2 linked regions of the Modestobacter italicus genome follow. The protein of the gene in region 2 interacts with the protein of the main gene of each other region in a pairwise test. Links are inferred from orthologs where the notes say so. Each region holds a gene or a part of one and is shown on either strand. Other genes may lie near its edges.

Region 1 (7,355 bases), 2.9 Mb from region 2 along the record:
GACGGCGAGGCCGGCGTCCACGTCGTCGACCAGGACGACACCGGACTGGCTGCCGCCCAGCGCGGTGAGGATGCGGTCGCTGTGCTTGGTGGCGGCGACCTGCCCGGGCACCGCCTCCAGCACGGCGTCGGCGAGCTGCTCGCTGGTGGTCACCAGCACCGCCCCGGCCAGCGGGTCGTGCTCGGCCTGGCTGATCAGGTCGGCGGCCACGTGCACCGGGTCGGCGGTGTCGTCGGCCAGCACGGCGACCTCGGTCGGCCCGGCCTCCGAGTCGATCCCGATCAGGCCGCGGAGCAGCCGCTTGGCCGCGGTCGTATAGACGTTGCCCGGGCCGGTGACCAGGTCGACCGGCAGGCAGGGCCCGGCGCCGTAGCCGAAGACGGCGATCGCCTGCGCGCCGCCGACGGCGTACACCTCGGTGACCCCCAGCAGCGCGCAGGCGGCCAGCACACCCGGGTCGGGCAGCCCGCCGTTGTCCCGCTGCGGCGGGCTGGCCACGGCGATCGACTCGACCCCGGCCAGCTGCGCGGGGACGACGTTCATCACCACGGAGCTCAGCAGCGGCGCGAGGCCACCGGGCACGTAGAGCCCGACCCGGCGGACCGGCACCCAGCGCTCGGTGACCCGGCCACCGCGGACCACGTCGGTGGTCACGTCGGTGCGGCGCTGGTCGGCGTGCACCCGGCGCACCCGGGCGATCGACTCCTCGAGGGCGGCGCGCACCGCCGGGTCGATGGTGGCCAGCGCCTCCTCCAGCGCGGCCGCGGGCACGGCGATGTCCGGGACGTCGACGCCGTCGAGCCGGGCGGTGATCTCGCGGACCGCCTGCGCGCCGCGGATCCGGACGTCCTCGCAGATGGGGCGGACGACGGCGAGCACCGAGTCGATGTCGGTGGCGGCGCGGGGCAGCAGGGACGCGAGCTCACGCGGCCCGGGCAGCGCGGACCCTCGCAGGTCGATGCGGGACAGCACGGAGCACCTCCGGGTACGAGCGGGAGAACACCCCACGGTAGACGCCCGGGTGGTCCGCCCCCGCTGCCCGTAGGCTCCCGGCGTGACCGAGGCGGGCGGGACGGGTGGTCGGGAGGTCATCCCGCTGTTCCCGCTGGAGACCCCGCTGTTCCCCGGGGTGGTGCTGCCGCTGCACGTCTTCGAGCCGCGCTACCGCCGGCTGGTCGCCGACCTCACCGCCCTGCCCGACGGCGCCCAGCGGCGGTTCGGCGTGGTGGCGATCCGGCAGGGCTGGGAGGTCGAGCACGTCGCGCCCGCCGAGGCGCTCTACGACGTCGGCTGCACCGCGGCGCTGCGGATGGTCGCCCCGCAGCGGGACGGCGGCTACCGGGTGGCCGCGGTCGGCGCGGACCGGTTCCGGCTGCTCGACGTGCTGGTGCCGACCCCGGGCGCCGGGGACGACGAGGCGGGCGAACCGCCCTACCTGCGGGCGCTGGTCGAGTGGCTCGCCGAGGAGGAGGCCGCCGAGGAGGCGGCCGGGGACGTCGACGGCCTGGCCGGCGCCGGGACCACGGCCGGGGTGGTCCCCGACGACGTGGCGAGCGACGTGGCCCGGGCCTCCCTCGGCCTGCTCGCCGACAACGTGCGCGACCTGTTCGCCCGGTACGTCGCCGACGTGGCCGTGCGGCAGAGCGGCGCCCCGGACGGGCTGCCCGACGAGGTGCTCGACGCGCTCTCCCCCGACGACCTGCCCGACGACGACGCCGCCGGTGAGGTCGCGGCGACGGCGGCGCTGCTGCGCGAGGTGAGCGACGACGCCCGCGGGCTGTCCTACCTGGTCGCCTCCTCGGCGCTGCTCACCACCGAGGACCGGCAGGCGCTGCTGGCCGAGTCCGCCACCCGGCGGCGGCTGGCGCTGGAGTCCCGACTGCTCCGCCGTGAGCTGACCCTGCTCCGCGCGCTGGGGGCGGTGCCGGTCCCCCTCCGGCAGTTCGCCACACCGATGACCGCGAACTGAACAAGGACCCCCTCGCCCCCCACCCCTCGCAGGCTCGGGGCGGGCCCCTGCGAGGGGGCCGGGGCCGTCAGGGCCGGGGTGCGGGCGGGGGGACGGGCGGCAGCGGCGGCCGGATCGGTTCGTCCACCGGGTCGGGTCCGGTCCGGCCCAGGTCGTCGCGGGACGTGAGCGCGGTGGCCGCCAGGTAGACGAGGACGGCGATGAACGGCCCGACCGCCAGGGCGGCCGTGGCCCCGAGCGACAGCGCGGTGGTCACCGTCCGGCCGACGTCCTCCAGCTCGGCGTGGGTCGGGCCCGGTCCGGCCCACTGGCCCAGCTGCCAGGCCACGACCCCCGCGGCGAGCATCCCGGTGGCCAGGGCGACCAGGGTGAGCGGCCCGCGGCGCTGCCGGCGCAGCCAGACGACCAGCCCCGCCACCAGCCCGAGGGCCGCCAGGACGCAGACGAACACCCCGTCGTCGGCCATGAACAGCTCCGCGGACGGTGCCCGGCCGATCGGCTCGACGCTGGTGGCGGTGACCCGGTAGTCCGCCCGGGGGGCGAGCCAGATCCACACCCCACCGGCCAGCAGCCCGGCCAGCGCCAGCGCGAGCACGGTGAGCAGCGCGCTGCGCAGGTCCGCACGGGTGCCGCGCAGGCCCGGCACGCCCGCCGGCCGGGCCGGCTGCCAGTGCGCCACCGGACCGTCGGACACCGCCGGCGCGGTCGGGAACGGGGCCGCCGGGCCGGGCGGACGAGCGTCGGTCACGGCCCCAGTGTCGCTGGCCCGGCTGTGCAACCGGCAACCACCCGGCGCACCTGCGGCGCGCCGGCCGCCCGGCCCCGCTGCAGGGGCCCGCCACGAGCTCGCGAGTGGTGGGGGGCAGCGGGGTCCTTCGTCACAGGAGGGCGACGCTGGTCGGGCCCAGCAGCGCCTTGATGTCGCCCATCAGCGCGGTGCTCGGCCGGACCCGCAGCCCCTGGTCCAGCCGGAGCACGGTCTCCCGGCCGCCGTTGAGCAGCTTGAGCTGCACCTCGGTCGTGCCCGGGTGGCTGCCCAGCACCTCGCGGAGCCGCTCCACGACCGGCGGGGTGCAGCGGGCGGCGGGCAGCGAGACCAGCACCGGCCCGCGCGGGCCCTCGGTCAGCTCGGGGATGGTGACCTCGGAGGCGAACAGCGACGGGGTGTCGTCCCGGCGGCTGATCCGGCCCTTGACCACGATGATCTGGTCGCGGACGACCTTCTCCGACACCTCGGCCCAGGTCTTGGGGAAGAACAGCACCTCGATGCCCGCCTCGAGGTCCTCGAGGGTGGCGATCGCCCAGGGGGCGCCCTGCTTGTTCGTCCGCGGCCCGACGGCGGTGAGGATGCCGGCGATGGTGACGTTCGCGCCGTCCTCGACACCGCCGGCGAGGATCTCGGCCAGCGCGGTGTCGGCGTGCGAGGTGAGCACGTGCTCGACGCCGTGCAGCGGGTGGTCGGAGACGTAGAGGCCGAGCATGTCGCGCTCGAAGACCAGCCGCTCGGACTTCGACCAGTCCGCGGTCGGGATGGGGATGTCCAGCGCGGCGCTGAGCGGGTCGCCCAGCCCGCTGTCGCCGTCGTCGTCACCGAAGCCGCCGAACAGGTCGAACTGCCCCTCGGCCTCCTTGCGCTTGAGGCTCATCGCCGAGTCGACCGCCTGGGCGTGGATCGCGGCGATGCCCTGCCGCGAGTGGCCCAGCGAGTCGAAGCCGCCGGCCTTGGCCAGGGACTCGATGACCTTCTTGTTGCAGGCCACCGTGTCGATCTTGCGCATGAAGTCGGCGAAGTCCTTGAACGCGCCCTTCTCCTCGCGCGCCCGCACGATCGAGTCGACGACGTTGTGCCCGACGTTGCGCACCGAGGCCATGCCGAACCGGATGTCGCCGCCGACGGCGGTGAAGTCCCAGGAGGACTCGTTGACGTCCGGCGGCAGCACCTTGATGCCCATCCGCCGGCACTCGGCCAGGTAGACCGGCCGCCGGTCCTTGTCGTCGCCGACGCTGGTGAGCAGCCCGGCCATGTACTCGGCCGGGTAGTTGGCCTTGAGGTAGGCCGTCCAGTACGACACCAGCCCGTACGCGGCCGAGTGCGCCTTGTTGAAGGCGTAGTCGGCGAAGGGCACCAGGATGTCCCACAGCGTCTTGACCGCCGCGGCGGAGAAGCCGTTGGCCTTCATCCCGGCCTCGAAGCCGACGTACTCGGCGTCCAGGACCGACTTCTTCTTCTTGCCCATCGCCCGGCGCAGCAGGTCGGCCTTGCCCAGCGAGTACCCGGCGACCTTCTGGGCGATCGCCATGACCTGCTCCTGGTACACGATCAGGCCGTAGGTCTGGCCCAGGATCTCCGCGAGCGGCTCGGCCAGCTCGGGGTGGATCGGGGTGATCTCCTGCTGGCCGTTCTTGCGCAGCGCGTAGTTCGTGTGCGAGTTCGCGCCCATCGGGCCCGGGCGGTACAGCGCGCCGACGGCAGAGATGTCCTCGAAGTTGTCCGGGCGCATCAGCCGCAGCAGGGACCGCATCGGGCCGCCGTCGAACTGGAAGACGCCGAGGGTCTCACCGCGGGCCAGCAGGGCGTAGGTGGCCGGGTCGGTGAGGTCCTTGCTGATCTCGTCGAGGTCGACCGGCTCCTTGCCGTTGATCACGATGTTGCGCAGCGCGTCGTCGATGACGGTGAGGTTGCGCAGGCCCAGGAAGTCCATCTTGAGCAGGCCGAGCGTCTCGCAGGTCGGGTAGTCGAACTGCGTGATGATCGCGCCGTCGGCCTCGCGCCGCATGATCGGGATGCTGTCGATCAGCGGGTAGCGGCCGATGATCACGCCGGCCGCGTGCACGCCCCACTGCCGCTTCAGGCCCTCGAGCTTGCGGGCCTGGTCGACGACCTCGGCCGCGCCCGGGTCCGACTCGTACCGGGCCCGGAACTCCGCGGCCTCCTTGTAGCGGTCGTGCTTGGGGTCGAAGATCCCCGACAGCGGGATGTCCTTGCCCATGACGCCCGGCGGCATGAGCTTGGTCAGCTCGTCGCCCACCGAGTAGGGCCGGTCCAGCACCCGGGCGGCGTCCTTGATGGCGGCCTTGGCCTTGATGGTCCCGTAGGTGACGATCTGGCTGACCCGCTCCTCGCCGTACTTCTGCGACACGTACTGGATGACCTCGCCGCGGCGGCGGTCGTCGAAGTCGATGTCGACGTCGGGCATGGAGACGCGCTCGGGGTTGAGGAACCGCTCGAAGATCAGCCCGTGCGCCAGCGGGTCGAGGTCGGTGATGCCCATCGCGTAGGCGGCCAGCGAACCGGCGGCCGAGCCACGGCCCGGGCCGACCCGGATGCCGTTGTCCTTCGCCCAGTTGATGAAGTCGGCGACCACGAGGAAGTACCCCGGGAAGCCCATCTGGCAGATGATCCCGGTCTCGTAGTCGGCCTGCTTGCGCACGTGGTCGGGGATGCCGCCGGGGTAGCGCTTGTGCAGCCCACGCTCGACCTCCTTGATGAACCAGGAGGTCTCGTCCTCGCCCTCGGGCAGCGGGAAGCGGGGCATGAGGTCGGCGCCCTCGGTGAACTGCACCTCGCACTGCTCGGCGATCAGCAGGGTGTTGTCGCAGGCCTCGGGGTGCTCGCGGAACAGCGCCCGCATCTCGGCGGCGGACTTGAGGTAGTAGCCGTCGCCGTTGAACTTGAAGCGGTTGGTCTCGTTGAGCCGCGACCCGGTCTGGATGCACAGCAGGGCGTCGTGCGCCTGGGCGTCCTCGCGGTGGGTGTAGTGCAGGTCGTTGGTGCCCAGCAGCGGGATGCCGAGGTCCTTCGCGATCTCCAGCAGCGCCGGCTTGGTCTTCTTCTCGATGGACAGCCCGTGGTCCATGATCTCGGCGTAGAAGTTCTCACGCCCGAAGATGTCCTGGAAGTCCGCGGCGGCCTGCCGGGCGCGGTCGACCTTGCCGGCCCGCAGCCACATGTTGACCTCGCCCGACGGGCAGCCGGTCGTGGCGATCAGGCCCTTCCCGTACCGCTCCAGCAGGTCCCGGTCGAAGCGCGGCTTGCGGTACTGGCCCTCGAGGCTGGCCAGCGAGGAGATGCGGAAGAGGTTGTGCATCCCCTCGGTGGTGCGGGCCAGCAGCGTCATGTGGGTGTAGGCGGCCTTGCCGCGGTTGTTGCCGCCGTCGCCCTCCTCGTCGATCAGCTTGTCACCGAAGTCGAAGGGGGCGCGGTCGAACCGGGAGCCGGGGGTGTAGTAGCCCTCCATGCCGATGATCGGCTTGACCCCGGCGGCGTTGGCCTGCTTGTAGAAGTCGTAGGCGCCGAACACGTTGCCGTGGTCGGTCATCGCCAGCGCCGGCATCCCCTCGGCCGCGGCGGCCTTGGTGACCTCGCCGAGCTTCGCCGCCCCGTCGAGCATCGAGTACTCGGTGTGCACGTGCAGGTGCACGAAGTTCTCTGATCTGGCGGGGCTGCTCACGGTGCGGGGTGCTCCTCACGGGTCGTGCGGCCGGCTGGCACCGGCAGGTGCGCAGGGGCGGCAGGTGGTTCTGGTGACCGGCGGGAAAGGCCGTTCGAGGTCGGGCTGGCACTACGGGTGGCACTGCCGGGGCACTGCACTCACCACAGGCGGTGTCGCCCGGGGTGGAGGCCGTCCGCGGTGTCCCGATCCTCGCACCTCCGGAGGTCTACCCGAAGGGTCTGACGGAACGTGTCCCGCGATCCGGACCACTCCGTCACACCACCCCGGGGTGCCCCTCCGCCAGCGACCGGCGCATCGTCACGTGGACGATGCCGGCCTCCTCGTACTCCTCGCCCAGGACCCGGTAGCCGGCCCGCTCGTAGAACCGCCGGGCGGTGACCTGGGCGTGCAGCTCGACCTCCGTCTGGCCCCGCGCCGCCGCCTCGCGGTGCAGCGCCGCGAGGACCGCGCCGCCGTGTCCGCGCCCCCGCACCGCCGGGTCGGCGGCCATCCGGCCGATCAGCGCGCGCCCCGGGCCGGCGGCGTCGGGCAGCAGCCGGCCGGTGGCGCACACCCGCCCGGCGTCGTCCCGGCTGAGGGCGTGCACGGCGGTGGCGTCGGCGTCGTCCCGCTCCAGCTCGGCGGGCACGCCCTGCTCCAGAACGAACACCCGGTGCCGCAGTGCGGCGACCTCCGGCCAGTCGGCGGCGGTGGCGGTGGTCGCGGTCGGCCGCGCGGGCCCGGTCACCCGGCCGCCCTCGGCAGCGCGGACGTCGGGACGAGCAGGAAGCGCAGGTCGATGGCGGCGTGCAGCAGCACCGGCAGCAGCAACGACCCGGTGGCGAGGTACAGCCCGGCGAGCACCCCACCGAGCACGCCGGTGGTCAGGACCCCGGACAGGCCCTGGTAGGCGTGCGCCAGGCCGAACCCGGCAGCGGCCACCAGCACCAGGC
Region 2 (7,555 bases):
ACGACGTCACCGTTGCCGGTCATCGTGGCCGTCACCAGGCCACCACCGGCCGAGCCGGTCACCTCGCTGGTGGCCAGCTGCTGCTGCGCGTCGGCGAGCGCCTGCTGCATCTTCTGCGCCTGCTGCAGCAACTGGCTCATGTCGGGCTGGCCACCGGGTCCCATGACTGGAGCGTAGGTGCTGCTGCCGACAGTCGTGGCCGACTCCCCGGTCCCGATCTCGTCCGGTGCGGGTCGGTCAGCCCTCGGCCGGCCCCGGCCCGGCCCGCCGGGCCGGTTCGTCGAGGCAGGCGAGGTCCGCCTCGACCGGCGGCACCCCGGGCAGCGGCGAGGGCGCGTCCCGGGAGACGGCGAGGCCGTCGAGCAGCAGGGTGACGTACCGCTGCCGCAGGTCCGGCCGGTCCGGGCCGCCGATCTGGCTGAGCGTCGCGGTGGCGATGGCGATGTCCAGCGCGGACACGTCCGCCCGGAGCACACCGGCGGACTGGGCGCGGGTGACCAGCAGCGCGACCGCCGGCTCGATCCGGGCCCGCCCCCGGGCGATCCGCTCGTGGCCGTAGCCGCCGGCGGTGAGCACCTGGGACAGGCCGCGATCGGCCGCCTGCGCCTCGACCCCCCAGGTGACGAAGCCGCACAGGCCGGCCCACGGGTCCGGGTCGGCGGCGGCCGCCTCGACCCGGGCCACCACCGCGTCGATCTCCTCCTCGAACAGGGCGTCGACCAGGTCACCGCGGTCGGGGAAGCGCCGGTACACCGTGCCCACGCCCACCCCGGCGACCCGGGCGATCTCGTCGAACCCGGCCCGGAGACCGCGCTGGGCGAACACCTGGCGGGCGGCGGCGAGGATCAGCCGTCGGTTGCGCTCAGCGTCCCGGCGGAGGGGGCGGGCGTCGTCGATGGCTGTGCCGACCGCTGCGTCGGCGGCGGCGACCGGGGTGACCGAGGACATGCCCCGAGGGTAGCCGAAGTGGAACAAGTCTCCGTTTCCCTTGCTAGCCTCCTCGACAGAAACGGAAACACCGCTCCACTTCTCACGGAGGACTGATGACCAGCGCCACCGGCACCGACCGGGCCACCGCGGCCCCGCCGGCGTCTCCCCCCGACCACGCGCGCCGCTGGCTCGTCCTCGCGGTGGTCGCCACCGCCCAGCTCGTCGTCGTGCTCGACGCGACCATCGTCAACATCGCCCTGCCGACCGCCCAGGCCGACCTCGGGTTCGGCAACGACGACCGGCAGTGGATCGTCACCGCCTACGCCCTGGCCTTCGGCTCGCTGCTGCTGCTCGGCGGCCGGCTGGCCGACCTGTTCGGCCGCAAGCCGCTGTTCCTCATCGGGCTGGTCGGCTTCGCCGCCGCGTCGGCCGTCGGTGGCGCCGCCGAGGGCTTCGGCCTGCTGGTCACCGCCCGCGCGGCCCAGGGCGTCTTCGGCGCCCTGCTCGCCCCCGCCGCCCTCTCGCTGCTCACCGTGACGTTCACCGACGGCCGCGAGCGCGGCCGGGCCTTCGCCATCTTCGGCGCGATCTCCGGCGGTGGCGGCGCCATCGGCCTCATCCTGGGCGGGGCGCTGACCGAGTACCTCTCCTGGCGCTGGTGCCTCTACGTCAACGTGCCGATCGCCGCGGTCGCCGTCCTGGGCGCCGTGATGTTCCTGCCCCGCGCCGACGCCCGGGAGAAGGGCGGGCCGCGGCTCGACGTCCCCGGCACCGTGCTGAGCGTCGCCGGCCTGGTGTCCCTGGTCTACGGCCTGGGCACCGCCGAGACCGACGGCTGGACGGCCACCAGCACGCTGGGCTTCATCGCGGCCGGGCTCGTGCTGCTCGTCGGCTTCGTGGTGGTCGAGACCCGCACCGCGCACCCGCTGCTGCCGATGCGGGTCGTGCTGGACCGCACCCGCGGTGGGGCGTACATCGCCGTCGCCGTGATCGGGGCCGGCATGTTCGGCGTCTTCCTGTTCCTGACCTACTACATGACGACGGTGCTCGGCTTCGCGCCGCTGCCGACCGGCGTGGCCTTCCTGCCGATGATCGTCGGGCTGACGGTCTCCGCCCAGCTTGCGCCCGTCCTGGTCAACCGGATCGGGCTGAAGATCCCGGTCGTCGCGGGCTTCCTGCTCGGCGCCGGCGGGCTGCTGCTCTTCGTCACCCTGGGCGTGGACAGCGGCTACTGGACCCACGTCTTCCCGGGCCTGGTGGTCGTCGGCCTCGGCCTCGGCCTGGCGATCGCCCCGGCGTTCGCCGCCGCCACCCTCGGGGTGGACCGCACCGACGCCGGGGTGGCCTCGGCGGCGGTGAACACCTTCCAGCAGATCGGTGGCTCGATCGCCACCGCGGTGCTCAGCGCGCTGGCCGCCGCGGCCGCCACCGACGCCCTGGCCGGGGTGGACCCGGGCGACCCGGCCGCGCTGCTGGAGGCCTCGGTGAGCAGCTACACCACGGTGTTCGCCTGGTCGGCGGCCATCTTCGCCGCCGGCGCGGTCATCTCCGCGGTGCTGCTGCCGCACGGCGCGGTCGAGCAGGACCCGGACGCCGCCCCGGTCATCGCGCACTGAGGAAGGACCCCCTCGCCCCCGGCCCCCTCGCAGGGGCCCGCGGCACGCGGAGCGTGTTGTGGGGGGCGAGGGGGTCCTTACTCGATGGGGCGGGCGCCCAGCTGCGTGCGCAGCAGCTGGAGCGCTGCCGCCTCCGGGTCGAGCGGGGGCGGGGCGTCCGCACCGTCGGGGGTGACCTCGGCGGCCCGCTCGGCCATCAGCTCGTCGGCCTCGGCGCTCTCCGCGGCCTGCACCGCAGCCCGCGCCGCCTCCGGGGTCGGGGCCGGACCGGCCGCCGGCTGCCCCGGGGCGTCGACGACGGCCTGCACCTTCCACCGGACGCCGAGCAGCTCCTGCAGCGCCTGCCGGACGATGTCCTTGTTCAGGTCGTCGCCGAGCATCTTGGCCAGCGCCGGTGAGGTGGCCACCAGGGTGAGCGTGCCGTTGGTCAGGTCGTGCACCTGCGCGCTCTTGAGCAGCGCCTCCGTGGTGCGCTTGTGCCGCTTCACCACCGCGAGCAGCTCCGGCCAGATCCGCCGGACGTCGACGGTGGTCAGCTCGCCGTCTCCCCCGCCCGGCTCCTCGGGGTTCGCCGAGACCAGCGGCGTCGGCTCACCCCCGCGCGGTGCGGGAGCCGACTCCGCCGCAGCGCGCGGCGCCGGAGCAGGCGTCGAGGCGGGCGGGGCAGCCGGAGCCGCCGGCTCGGGCTGCGGCGCCCGTGCCGGAGCCGGGGCCTGCGTGGGTGCGGCGGCGCGGGTCGGCTGCGGCCAGTCCTCGTCGTCGGTCGGCTCGGGCGGCAGCGGCACGTCGGGCTCCCCCGCCGCCACCGGCGGCCGCGGCCGCACTGTCGGCGGCCCGTCACCGGCCGAACCGGACGACGCGGGGGCCGGCGCGGGAGCGGAGGCCATCGCGCCCGGACGGGCGGTGACCGGCCAGCCGTCGTCGCCCTCCGGGGCCGCGGCCGCCGGTGTGGGGGCGGCGACCGGACCGGCCGTCGCCGCCGCACGGGCCTGGGACGGCCGCACGTAGGCCGGGCGGGCGGCGGCCGGAGCAGCTGCGGCCGAGGCTGCCGCGACCGCAGCAGCGGGCGCCGGCTCGCGCTGCGGCGCCGGCGCACGCTCCACCGGGGCGGGGGCAGGTGCGGGGCGCACCGGTGCGGCCGGGGCGGCGGCGACCGCGGGCTCGGGACGGCCGGCGTGCTCGCCGGCGATCGACATCCGCCGCTCCAGGCGCTCCAGCCGCTGCAGCGTCGCGGCAGCCGAGTCGTCGACGCCGGGGAGCAGCATCCGGGCGCAGACCAGCTCCAGCAGGAGCCGCGGCGCGGTGGTGCCGCGCATCTCGGTCAGGCCCTCGTGCACGGTGTCGGCCAGCCGGGACAGCGTCGCCGCGCCCAGCGCCTGCGCCTGCCGGGACATCAGGTCCAGCCGGTCGGGCGGGCAGTCCAGCAGCCCGTTGCCGCCGGCCTCGGGGACGGCGTTGAGCACGATCAGGTCGCGCAGCCGGTCGAGCAGGTCGGTGGCGAACCGGCGCGGGTCGTGCCCGGCCTCCACCACCCGGTCGACGGCCTGGAAGACCCCGGGCGCGTCGGCGGCCGCCAGCGCGTCGACGGCCTCGTCCAGCAGCGCCTCGTCGGTGACGCCGAGCAGCCCGACCGCGGTGCGGTAGGTGACGCCCTCGGGCCCCGCGCCGGCCAGCAGCTGGTCGAGGATGGACAGCGAGTCGCGCACCGACCCACCGCCGGCCCGCACCACCAGCGGGAAGACCGTCGGCTCGACCTGCACGCCCTCGGCGGCGCAGGTCTTCTCCAGCAGCCCGCGCAGCGTGCTCGGCGGCACCAGCCGGAACGGGTAGTGGTGGGTGCGCGAGCGGATGGTCGGGAGGACCTTCTCCGGCTCGGTCGTGGCGAAGACGAAGACCAGGAACTCCGGCGGCTCTTCGACCACCTTCAGCAGGGCGTTGAAGCCCTGCGTGGTGACCATGTGCGCCTCGTCGACGATGTAGACCTTGTAGCGGCTGTGCACCGGCGCGAAGAACGCCTTCTCGCGCAGGTCGCGGGCGTCGTCGACACCACCGTGGCTGGCCGCGTCGATCTCCATGACGTCGATGGAGCCCGGGCCGTCGGGGGCCAGCGAGATGCACGAGCCGCAGACCCCGCACGGCGTCGACGTCGGGCCCTGCTCGCAGTTGAGCGAGCGCGCCAGGATCCGCGCCGAGGACGTCTTGCCGCAGCCGCGCGGGCCGCTGAACAGGTAGGCGTGGTTGATCCGCCCGCTGTCGACGGCGTTCATCAGGGGCGCGGTGACGTGCTCCTGACCGACCACCTCGGCGAAGGTCGCCGGGCGGTACTTCCGGTAGAGCGCCAGAGCCACGCCCTGAGGCTACGTGCCCGCACCGACGATCCGGACGAGGCCGGACTCAGAGGGTCAGGTGCAGGAAGAACTCCACGGCACCCTGGTCGTCCACCCGGACGAAGCCCAGGTTCGGCGCGTCGATCCCGTAGTCGCCGAAGGTCACCGGGACAGACCCGGAGACGTCGACCCCGGCACCGGTGCGGACGACGGAGATCTCCGTCTGCACCTGCTGGGTGACCCCCTTGAGGGTCAGCTCCCCGGTCACCGGCACGGTCACCGGGGTGCCGGTCAGCTCGGGCAGGTCGGCCGGCTGGGTGACCGAGAACGTCGCGGTCGGGTTCGCGTCGACGTCCATGACGTTGCCGCGGAAGTAGGAGTCCCGCTGCCCGCTGTCGGTGGCGATCGAGGCGACGTCGACGCTCAGGTCGGCGTCGGCCAGGTCGCCGCCGGTGATGACCACGCTGCCGGTGACCTGGTCGGTGGTGCCCGCGACGGTCGCGTCGGCGCCGTTGAGCACCTCGTGCACGCGGTAGCCGGCCGACGAGCCCGCGGCCACGGTCCAGGTGCCGTCGGTGTCGTTGACCAGGGCGGCGTCCGAGGGCTGGACCTGGACGGTGGGCGCCGGCGGGGCGTCCTCCTCCAGCGCGGCGTAGACCAGCGGTCCCCCGACCGCGGCAGCGGCGACGACGGCGACCGCTCCACCGGTGATCCACCAGGCGCGGCGACTGGGCATGACGGCTCCCCTGTTTGAAGGTTCATGCATCAAAGCGGATGAACCTGGGAGGAGCCTGTGAAGCCGACAACGAAAAGGGACCCCCCGCACACCCGTCAGAGCCCGCTTATCCTTGCTGCCTTCCGGCCCTGGGGAGGTTCACAGGGTGACGCCGCACGAGGGGTCGTGCACCACTGTAGAGGACGCCCCCGCCGGAAGTCGTTCGCCGTCCGGAGATCGTGCTCGCTACGCTCCCGCGCGCTGACCGCGCCGCCCGACCGGACCACCCCAGGAGCGTCATGCCCTCCCCCGCGCGCGGCTTCGCGCTCGTCGTCCTCGCCGCGCTCTGCTGGGGCACCTCAGGGCTCACCGGTGACGTCGTCGCCGACCGCACCGGCCTGGACCCGCTGGACGTCGCCTGGCACCGGATGGCCATCGGCGCCGCCGTCCTGGGCGTGGTGCACGCGGCCCGCCGGCCGCGCACCGGGACGCCGCTGACCGGCGGGCTGCGGTGGCGGCTGGTCGCCGTCGGCGCCGGGCTCGCCGCCTACCAGAGCGCCTACTTCGCCGCCGTCGCCACCGCCGGGGTGAGCATCGCCACGCTGGTCTCGCTCGGGCTCGCCCCGCTGCTGGTGGCCGTCGGCGCCGCCGTCCTCGGGCACGGCCGGCCAGACCGGCCGACCGGGCTGGCACTCCTCGTCGCGCTGGCCGGCCTGGTGCTGCTGGTCGGCGTCTCGGCCGGCGGCGACGGCGGGGACGCCGTGCTGCTCGGCGCGCTGTCGGCGGTCGGCTGCGCGATCGCCTACGCCGGCGTGGTGCTGCTCTCCGCCCGGGTGCCCGACGGCGTGCCGACGACGACGGTGGGCTTCGCGGCCGGTGCCGTCCTGCTGACGCCGGTGGCGCTCGCCGCCGGGCTGGACCTGACCACCGACCCGCTGTCGCTGGCCCTGCTGCTCTACCTGGGCACGGTGCCGACGGCGCTGGCCTACGGGCTGTTCTTCACCGGGGTGCGCGTGGTGCCGGCCGCGGTGGCCTCGATCGTGACCCTGCTCGAGCCGCTGACCGCGACCGCGCTGGCCGCCGCGCTGCTCGGCGAGCGGCTCGCCCCGACCGCGCTGGCGGGCGGGGCGCTGATGCTCGGCGCCGTGACGGCGCTCTACCTGCGGAGGATGGGAGATTCGAACTCCCGAGGGCTTGCACCCAACCCGCTTTCCAAGCGAGCGCCATAGGCCACTAGGCGAATCCTCCAGTGCGGCGTCACTCTACCGGGCACCTCCCGGGCAGTCAGCCGGTCCCCTCCCTGCCGAGCGGCCCGCACCCTGCGAGAGTGGTTGAGTTGTCGGACCCGGCGACACGCCAGCCGGGCACAGGAGCGGGAGGACGGGACATGAGCGGTACCGAGCAGGTGCGCCCCGAGGTGGTCGCCGCCATCGTGACGGCGCTGCAGGAGACCGACCCCAGCAACCTCCCGGCCGACGCCACGCGGGCCGAGAAGGACGCCGCGAAGGACCAGTACCTCTCCGGCATGGTCGCCGAGCGGGCCCAGCGCGACCGGCAGACCCGGGCCTGGGAGCTGCTGCTCACCCGCAGCCACGACGACCCGCCGAGCTGGTCCCAGCTGTTCGACGAGCTGCCGCAGAGCTCGATCGACGAGCTGGCCGACCTGTACGACGCACTGCCCGAGGGGGCCCAGACGGAGTACGCGCGCCGTTTCGGCGCCCCGGTCTCCGCCTGAGCTCCGGCCGGGCGGGCGGGCGATCGGGACAGGGGTGACGGCGGCGGGTGCCCGGGTGGCCGGGCGCTATCTGCTGAGCCGTCGGCTCGGTGGCGGGGCGATGGGCGCGGTCTGGCTCGCCCGCGACGAGCTGCTGGGTCGCGACGTCGCGGTCAAGCAGGTGCTGATCCCGGTCGGCAGCGACCCGGAGGCCACCGCCGGCCACCGCGACGCGGCGATGCGCGAGGGCCGG

What was found.
Region 1: the proteins of MODMU_RS02665 (region 2) and dnaE interact in binary tests that used the Escherichia coli proteins (3 or more experiments, as listed by UniProt). The link is inferred for Modestobacter italicus from one-to-one orthologs.

The regions. Positions count from the first base shown.
Region 1 is NC_017955.1:3,417,193-3,424,547, forward strand. What follows is about bases 2,648-6,820. They hold dnaE (DNA polymerase III subunit alpha), read right to left. Parts: upstream 6,421-6,820; coding sequence 2,848-6,420; downstream 2,648-2,847. Other genes in these bases: MODMU_RS16385 (DUF2567 domain-containing protein), read right to left, coding at 2,648-2,717; MODMU_RS16395 (GNAT family N-acetyltransferase), read right to left, coding at 6,677-6,820. Outside these bases: hisD (histidinol dehydrogenase), read right to left, coding at 1-972; MODMU_RS16380 (LON peptidase substrate-binding domain-containing protein), read left to right, coding at 1,055-1,969; more of MODMU_RS16385, read right to left, coding at 2,037-2,647; more of MODMU_RS16395, read right to left, coding at 6,821-7,150; MODMU_RS16400 (CPBP family intramembrane glutamic endopeptidase), read right to left, coding at 7,147-7,355. UniProt on the Escherichia coli protein: DNA polymerase III is a complex, multichain enzyme responsible for most of the replicative synthesis in bacteria. This DNA polymerase also exhibits 3' to 5' exonuclease activity. The alpha chain is the DNA polymerase catalytic subunit.
Region 2 is NC_017955.1:551,974-559,528, reverse strand. What follows is about bases 2,260-5,251. They hold MODMU_RS02665 (DNA polymerase III subunit gamma and tau), read right to left. Parts: upstream 4,895-5,251; coding sequence 2,624-4,894; downstream 2,260-2,623. Other genes in these bases: MODMU_RS02660 (YceI family protein), read right to left, coding at 4,941-5,251; MODMU_RS02670 (DHA2 family efflux MFS transporter permease subunit), read left to right, coding at 2,260-2,546. Outside these bases: MODMU_RS02680 (YbaB/EbfC family nucleoid-associated protein), read right to left, coding at 1-164; MODMU_RS02675 (TetR/AcrR family transcriptional regulator), read right to left, coding at 238-948; more of MODMU_RS02670, read left to right, coding at 1,044-2,259; more of MODMU_RS02660, read right to left, coding at 5,252-5,609; MODMU_RS02645 (hypothetical protein), read left to right, coding at 6,976-7,323; MODMU_RS02640 (serine/threonine-protein kinase), read left to right, coding at 7,379-7,555. UniProt on the Escherichia coli protein: Part of the beta sliding clamp loading complex, which hydrolyzes ATP to load the beta clamp onto primed DNA to form the DNA replication pre-initiation complex.